2 regions of the Geomicrobium sp. JSM 1781026 genome follow, and region 2 is predicted to be linked to the other one. Evidence: a T-box and tRNA genes for the amino acid it is inferred to sense, from the RefSeq annotation. Region 2 holds a T-box; the other holds one or more tRNA genes.
What was found. A T-box is a leader RNA that pairs with one kind of tRNA and senses whether it is charged. The one in region 2 lies ahead of metG (methionine--tRNA ligase), so its partner is inferred to be a tRNA-Met.

Region 1 (3,415 bases), on a different contig from region 2:
GATAACATTGGAACGACGATTACAGCAGTTATTGCATCGATTGGAGCTAGTGTGGCAGCGAAGCGAACAGCACTCAGCCATGTGATCTTTAACTTAATTGGTGCGACCGTCGTACTCATATTGCTACAACCATTTACGGCATTAATTGAATGGTTTGAAGCGACGTTGGACTTATCTGCGCCAATGACGATTGCCTTTGCCCACGGAACGTATAACGTGACAAACTTGCTTATGCAAGTCGCATTTATTGGGTTGCTGGCCACCGTTGTGACGAAGCTTATTCCAGGAAAAAATGAAGAGATTGAATATAAAGCGAAGCATCTTGACCCAACCTTTATCCAACGAGCGCCATCGATTGCGCTTGGTCAAGCGAGGGAAGAGACGTTGCGAATGGCGAACTTTGCTGAATCAGGTTTGGATGAAGTATTCGAGTACTTGCATACGAACAATCGCAAAAATGCGGAGCGAACGATACGTTACGAAGAAGCAATTAACAATCTAGACAAGACGATTACAGAGTACCTCATGCAGATTTCCAATCGTTCATTATCTACGGAAGACTCCTTTACGCATACGATGCTTCTGGATACGGTTCGAGATATTGAGCGCATCGGTGACCATATGGAAAACATTATGGAATTGGTTGATTATCAGATTAAAAATAAAGTATCATTATCTGATGAAGCGAAACACGATCTGGATGAAATGTTTGATCTAACGAGACGAACGTTGCAAGATGCGATTTATGCAATGGAGCATCATGATATTGATGCTGCGAAAGCGACCGAAAAGCAAGAAGATGAAATCGATAAGATGGAACGTAAGATGAGAAAGAAACACATTTTACGAATGAATGAAGGTCGTTGTTCAGGATCAGCAGGAATTGTGTTTGTCGATATTGTGAGTAACTTAGAACGAATCGGCGACCATTCCGTGAATATCGCAGAAGCAGTTTTAAACGAAAAATAATTTTAGAGGAGTGAGTGGCATGGATATTTTATGGATTGCGCTTGCGGTCATTATGTTTGCATTGGCGATAATTGGAGTCGTCTACCCAATCATTCCAAGCGCCCCAGCGTATATCTTGTCGCTCATTTTTCTTGCTCTTTACACAGGATTTGACACGTTTAACACCTTCTATTGGGTTGCCCAAGGCATTCTCGTTGTGTTCATGTTCGTCATTGATTTTTTGACGAGTTATTTCGGGGTGACAAAGATTGGTGGATCAAAAGCAGCGGTTTGGGGGAGCATGATCGGGTTAATCGTTGGTCCGTTTATCATCCCTCTCCCTCTTTTTAACTTATTGATTGGCGCTTTTGTTGGAGCAGTACTCGGTGAACTTATTGCTGGAGGCTCTAGCTTAAAGAAACTTTCAAAAGTCGGCCTCGGTTCTCTTCTCGGATTCATCGCGGGTGTGCTCGGGAAGTTTGTACTCATATTTATCGGTGTTGCACTCGTCGCCGTTGGCTGGATTTGGTAGTTTTCCTATGAAAACTATTGCAGACATTTAGTTTCTATGATATATTATCAAATGTCCTTAACAATGGCGGTGTAGCTCAGCTGGCTAGAGCGTACGGTTCATACCCGTGAGGTCGGGGGTTCGATCCCCTCCGCCGCTACCAATTACATAATAGTTCTTATGGCGGCTGTGGCGAAGTGGTTAACGCACCGGATTGTGGTTCCGGCATTCGTGAGTTCGATTCTCATCAGCCGCCCCATTGACTGAGGACCCTTAGCTCAGTTGGTTAGAGCAGACGGCTCATAACCGTCCGGTCGTAGGTTCGAGTCCTACAGGGTCCACCATTCATTCAATGAATCCCCTCGCTAAATGCGAGGTTTTTTTCATTTCAAATGTTTACTGTTGTGAAAAGCAGGGTACGGATAAGTATAGGCAAAGCCTATTCCCTTGCTAAATAAAGTCTGCTTTGCTACTGTAAAAATGAAGCAAGTTGACAGAACGGTTGTCAACGGCTTTTAACAAAACGAGAAATCAACCTAGGAGGCGTTTTATTATGACAAACTATCAACTTCCTGATCTTCCGTATGCGGCGAATGCATTGGAGCCACACATCGATGAGACGACGATGAACATTCACCACGGGAAGCATCACAATACGTATGTGACGAAGCTTAACGATGCTCTTAAAGGCCACGAGCAACTTGCGAGCCAAACGGTTGAAGATCTTGTAACGAACTTAGAAAAAGTTCCAGAAGATATTCGCACAGCTGTCCGTAATAACGGTGGCGGTCACGCGAACCACACGCTTTTCTGGACAATTTTAAGCCCAGAAGGTGGCGGAAAGCCAGCGGGTGAACTTCTATCTGCCATTGAAAACAAATGGGGAACGTTTGATGCATTCCAAGAAGAATTCACGAATACTGCGCTAGGCCGCTTCGGTGCAGGCTGGGCTTGGCTCGTTGTAAATAACGGAAACCTAGAAATTCAAAACACGCTTAACCAAGACTCTCCACTTACAGAAGGAAAGATTCCTGTTCTTGGTATTGACGTTTGGGAGCATGCGTATTACTTGAAATACCAAAACCGCCGTCCAGATTATGTTGCGGCATTCTGGAACGTCGTTAATTGGCCAGAAGTTGCGCGTCGTTATAAAGAAGCGCTATAAGCGAGTGATTTATGTTATAAAGACCTGAAGTAATTACTTCAGGTCTTTTTTTGATCTTAAAAATCGGCTCTACACTAAATGTTGGGGTGGAAAAACAACTGAGGCAAAATAAAATACGCAGGCTCCTTTGTCCTCTATACTTGAATTTGCGGAAACAAGTTATAGACAAGGAGCTGCGTATCCATGCATTTTATCACATCATTCCCGGGACTGGAAACGATGACGGTCACCGACGCTCAAATTATCGAAGACACGTGCCACTTGCACGTGGAAATGGAACGCAAGAAACATCGTTGCCCAGCGTGCGGGGAGAAGACGAACAAGGTTCATGATTACCGACTGCAGAAAATCCAACATTTGAAACTTTTTGAGCGCAATACCTTACTGTGGTACCGGAAACGGCGGTATGTGTGTGCCTGTGGCAAGCGGATTCCGGAAGCGTGCCCAGTGGTGGAGCACGATCAGCGCCACAGCGTGGAGTACATCCAAGCTTTGGGGCTGCGCGTCATACAAGGCAAGAACTTTAAAGACACCGCAAAACAGCTGTTCACCTCTCCAACAACGGCAATGCGACGTTTTGGTCAGCTCGCTCCACGGATGCTGGAAGAAGTGGTGGCGTTGCCAGAAGTGATCGCCATTGATGAGTACAAAGGTGACACGAATGGCGAACGTTTTCAAGTCCTGATTGCCAATGGAGAGACCGGTGTGCCTCTGGATATTCTGCCGAATCGAAAAGCCAAGACCCTTAAGCGCTATCTTCAGGAAAAAGGCGGGGGTGTCAAGATGGTTGT
Region 2 (3,415 bases):
ACAGACGATTAGTTTACACGAGCATAATGAACATGCTCGTATTCGCGGGTTAATCGAGCAGTTGCAAGCCGGTAAAGATGTGGCCATTGTTAGTGATGCTGGAACACCGCTTGTATCTGATCCAGGGGCGGAATTGGTTGCACAGTGTATTGAAGCAGGAATTGTTATTACTCCTCTTCCTGGAGCTAACGCAGCGCTTACAGCTTTCATTGGATCGGGCCTCGGGGGCGGCGCTTTTTATTTTCATGGATTTTTGCCTCGGAAAAAGAAAGAGATTCGAGAACAACTTGAACATTTACGCCACTTAAAAGTACCGATTATCTTTTATGAGTCTCCTCACCGAATGAATGCGACGCTTGAAACGATGGCAGAAGTTTGGGGAGAAAGAGAAGCGGTCATCGGTCGAGAGCTCACGAAGCGTTATGAAGAGTTTGCTAGAGGTAAGGTGAAAGATCTAGGTCGTGATGAATGGCGAGGTGAGATTTGCTTTGTCGTTGCCGGTGCAGATGAATCGGAACAGGCAGAAACAACCGACTGGTGGGAAGGGCTTTCGATTCGTTTGCATGTGCAAGCCTATGAAGAAAAAGGAATGCAAAAAAATGCAGCGATGAAACAGTGTGCACTTGATCGCAACATCCGCAAGAAAGAAGTGTATAACGACTATCACGGACTTAGCTAACCGGCGTATAGGCTGTTCTATGAGGAGTTTTGGGATGGAAAGCGTCTCAAAAAAGCAAAAATCACACCATACGTATCGAGCCAATAAAAAAGAGCTACCCATCGATTTGGGTAGCTCGACTTATGATATTTATAGAGCGGTTGACTTTGAATTGTCCAAGTACTCTTGAAGCGAACCAATTACTTCGCGTGCCCCGTCCGGGCTAAGTATAATCTTGCCGTCGGCAATTGAGATATTTTCGTCAGAGACTTCGCCTGTGACTTGACAAGTCATATTCGGCTTATATTTCTTTAGAATAATGCGGTCGTGATCCACATAAATTTCTAACGCATCTTTCTCTGCAATATCTAATGTACGTCGTAACTCGATTGGAATTACCACGCGGCCAAGCTCGTCAACCTTGCGAACGATGCCAGTTGATTTCATTGCTTAGAATCTCCTCCTTGCGAGCGCAAATGTATATTTGTGTCACAATTTGACACTTTTTATCTCTATGTGTGCAATCATACCAGTATAGTAAAATCAAGTCAATATAATAATCTTAAAATTCAAATGCGATAAAATGGCTATATCTCAAGTGTTTCTGCATTTTCTGAGACAGCACGAGTGTTTGATATGGTATATGTCTGTTGACTTTAGGGAATCACTGATGTATAATTATCAATTAAGTTTGTGGTTTTTCAACGAATAAACATACCGATGAATGGATGAGTAAACAATAACGAGTGTTCAGAGAGCCGGGTTGCTGGGAACCGGTCACAAACGTATTGTTGAAGATGGTCCGCGAGGTTTTGCATTTTAAGCGTAACGCGTGAGGAATGCACGGTTGACCGACCGTTAGCAGGTGTGTAGCTAATTGTAACTGATTAGCGCTGTTGAGCTTCTCTATCACGAGAAGAAAGCAGGGTGGTACCACGTGAGTCCAACTCTCGTCCCTTCACATAGGGACGGGAGTTTTTTAGATTTGATGAATAGATGGGGGCAAATACAATGAGTAATAAACCAACGTACTATGTGACGACACCGATTTATTATCCGAGTGGAAAGCTTCATATCGGTCATGCGTATACGACTGTAGCCGCTGACACGCTTGCACGTTACAAACGTCTACAAGGCTATGATGTGATGTTTTTGACGGGCACTGACGAACACGGGCAAAAGATTGAAAGAAAAGCGAAAGAAGAAGGGGTTACACCGATTGATTTCGTGGATGAAATTGTCGCAGGCATACGTCAGCTTTGGGACAACCTGGACATTTCTTACGATGATTTCATTCGTACGACCGAAAACCGTCATAAACACTCCGTTCAACAAGTTGTGGAGCAGCTAAAAGATCAAGGTGACATCTATTTGAGCGAATATGAAGGCTGGTACTCTGTGCCTGATGAGACGTACTACACAGAATTGCAGCTGGAAGATCCGGTAAAAGATGAAAATGGCAAAATAATCGGAGGTAAAAGTCCCGATAGCGGGCATCCGGTAGAACTTGTTCGTGAGAAATCGTACTTTTTCAAAATGAGCAATTACGCAGAGCGTCTGCTTCAATATTACGAAGACAATCCAGACTTTATTCAGCCTGAGGCTCGTAAAAATGAAATGATCAACAACTTTATTAAACCAGGTCTTGAAGACCTTGCCATCTCTCGGACAGCATTTTCGTGGGGAGTACCGATTAAAAGCGACCCTGAACACGTCGTGTACGTCTGGATTGACGCATTACTTAACTACATTACAGCGCTTGGTTATGGGACGGACAAAGACGAAGCTTATCACAAGTTTTGGCCAGCAGATGTGCATATTGTCGGGAAGGAAATCGTTCGTTTCCATACCATTTATTGGCCAATCATGTTAATGGCGTTAGACGTGCCATTGCCGAAGAAAGTTTTCAGTCACGGTCATTTACTCATGAAAAATGAAAAGATGTCGAAGTCCAAAGGCAACGTCGTGTATCCCGATGCGCTTATCGAACGTTACGGGCTTGATGCGGTACGTTATTACCTCTTGCGAGAAGTGCCATTCGGTTCAGACGGTGTATTCACGCCAGAAGCTTTCGTTGAGCGGATTAACTATGATTTAGCCAACGACCTTGGCAACTTATTAAATCGAACGGTTGCGATGATTAATAAATACCTTGATGGTGAAATTCCAGAGTATCTAAAAGATGGCACCGGTTATGATGCTTCGTTACTTGATGTGGCTGACGCAACGATCGAAAAAGTGGAAGCGCATATCGAAACGATGGAATTCTCAGTTGCTCTCACCGCCATTTGGCAGTTTATCAGTCGTACGAACAAGTACATTGATGAAACACAACCGTGGATGCTCGCTAAAGAAGAAGGAAGTGAAGAGCTTCGCGCTGTGATGTACCATTTGGCTGAATCGCTACGAATCATTTCTGTTTTGCTCAAGCCGTTCTTTACAGAAGCACCAACGGCAATTGCACAACAACTTGGATTTAGTGACCAAGAAGATCTTGGCACTTGGGCATCGCTCAAACAGTTTGGTTCATTACCTAAAGGCACACAAGTCGTGAAGAAAGGGACGCCGATTTTTCCACGTCTTGAGATTGAAAAAGAAGTGGACCATATTAGCGGGCTAATGGCAGCGCCAAAAACCGACGAAGCGGAAGCTGAAGAGGAAGAGGGCGCGAACCTTATTACGATTGATGACTTTAAAGCGGTCGAGCTACGGGTTGCACAAGTCACAAAAGTAGAGCCGGTGAAAAAAGCAGACCGG

Region 1: it encodes a tRNA-Met, which carries the amino acid that the T-box ahead of metG (methionine--tRNA ligase) is inferred to sense. The anticodon was not compared.

The regions. Positions count from the first base shown of each region.
Region 1 is NZ_JBHFQF010000012.1:249-3,663, reverse strand. Features, by position in the region: gene ACE1TF_RS17765 (Na/Pi cotransporter family protein) at 1-969, shown strand, start outside; gene ACE1TF_RS17760 (DUF456 domain-containing protein) at 989-1,480, shown strand; tRNA gene ACE1TF_RS17755 (tRNA-Met) at 1,546-1,622, shown strand; tRNA gene ACE1TF_RS17750 (tRNA-His) at 1,643-1,718, shown strand; tRNA gene ACE1TF_RS17745 (tRNA-Ile) at 1,727-1,803, shown strand; gene ACE1TF_RS17740 (superoxide dismutase) at 2,013-2,624, shown strand; partial or broken gene ACE1TF_RS17735 (ISL3 family transposase) at 2,808-3,415, shown strand, end outside.
Region 2 is NZ_JBHFQF010000015.1:7,107-10,521, forward strand. Features, by position in the region: gene rsmI (16S rRNA (cytidine(1402)-2'-O)-methyltransferase) at 1-679, shown strand, start outside; gene ACE1TF_RS18970 (transition state genes transcriptional regulator AbrB) at 809-1,105, opposite strand; T-box leader at 1,370-1,619, shown strand; gene metG (methionine--tRNA ligase) at 1,670-3,415, shown strand, end outside.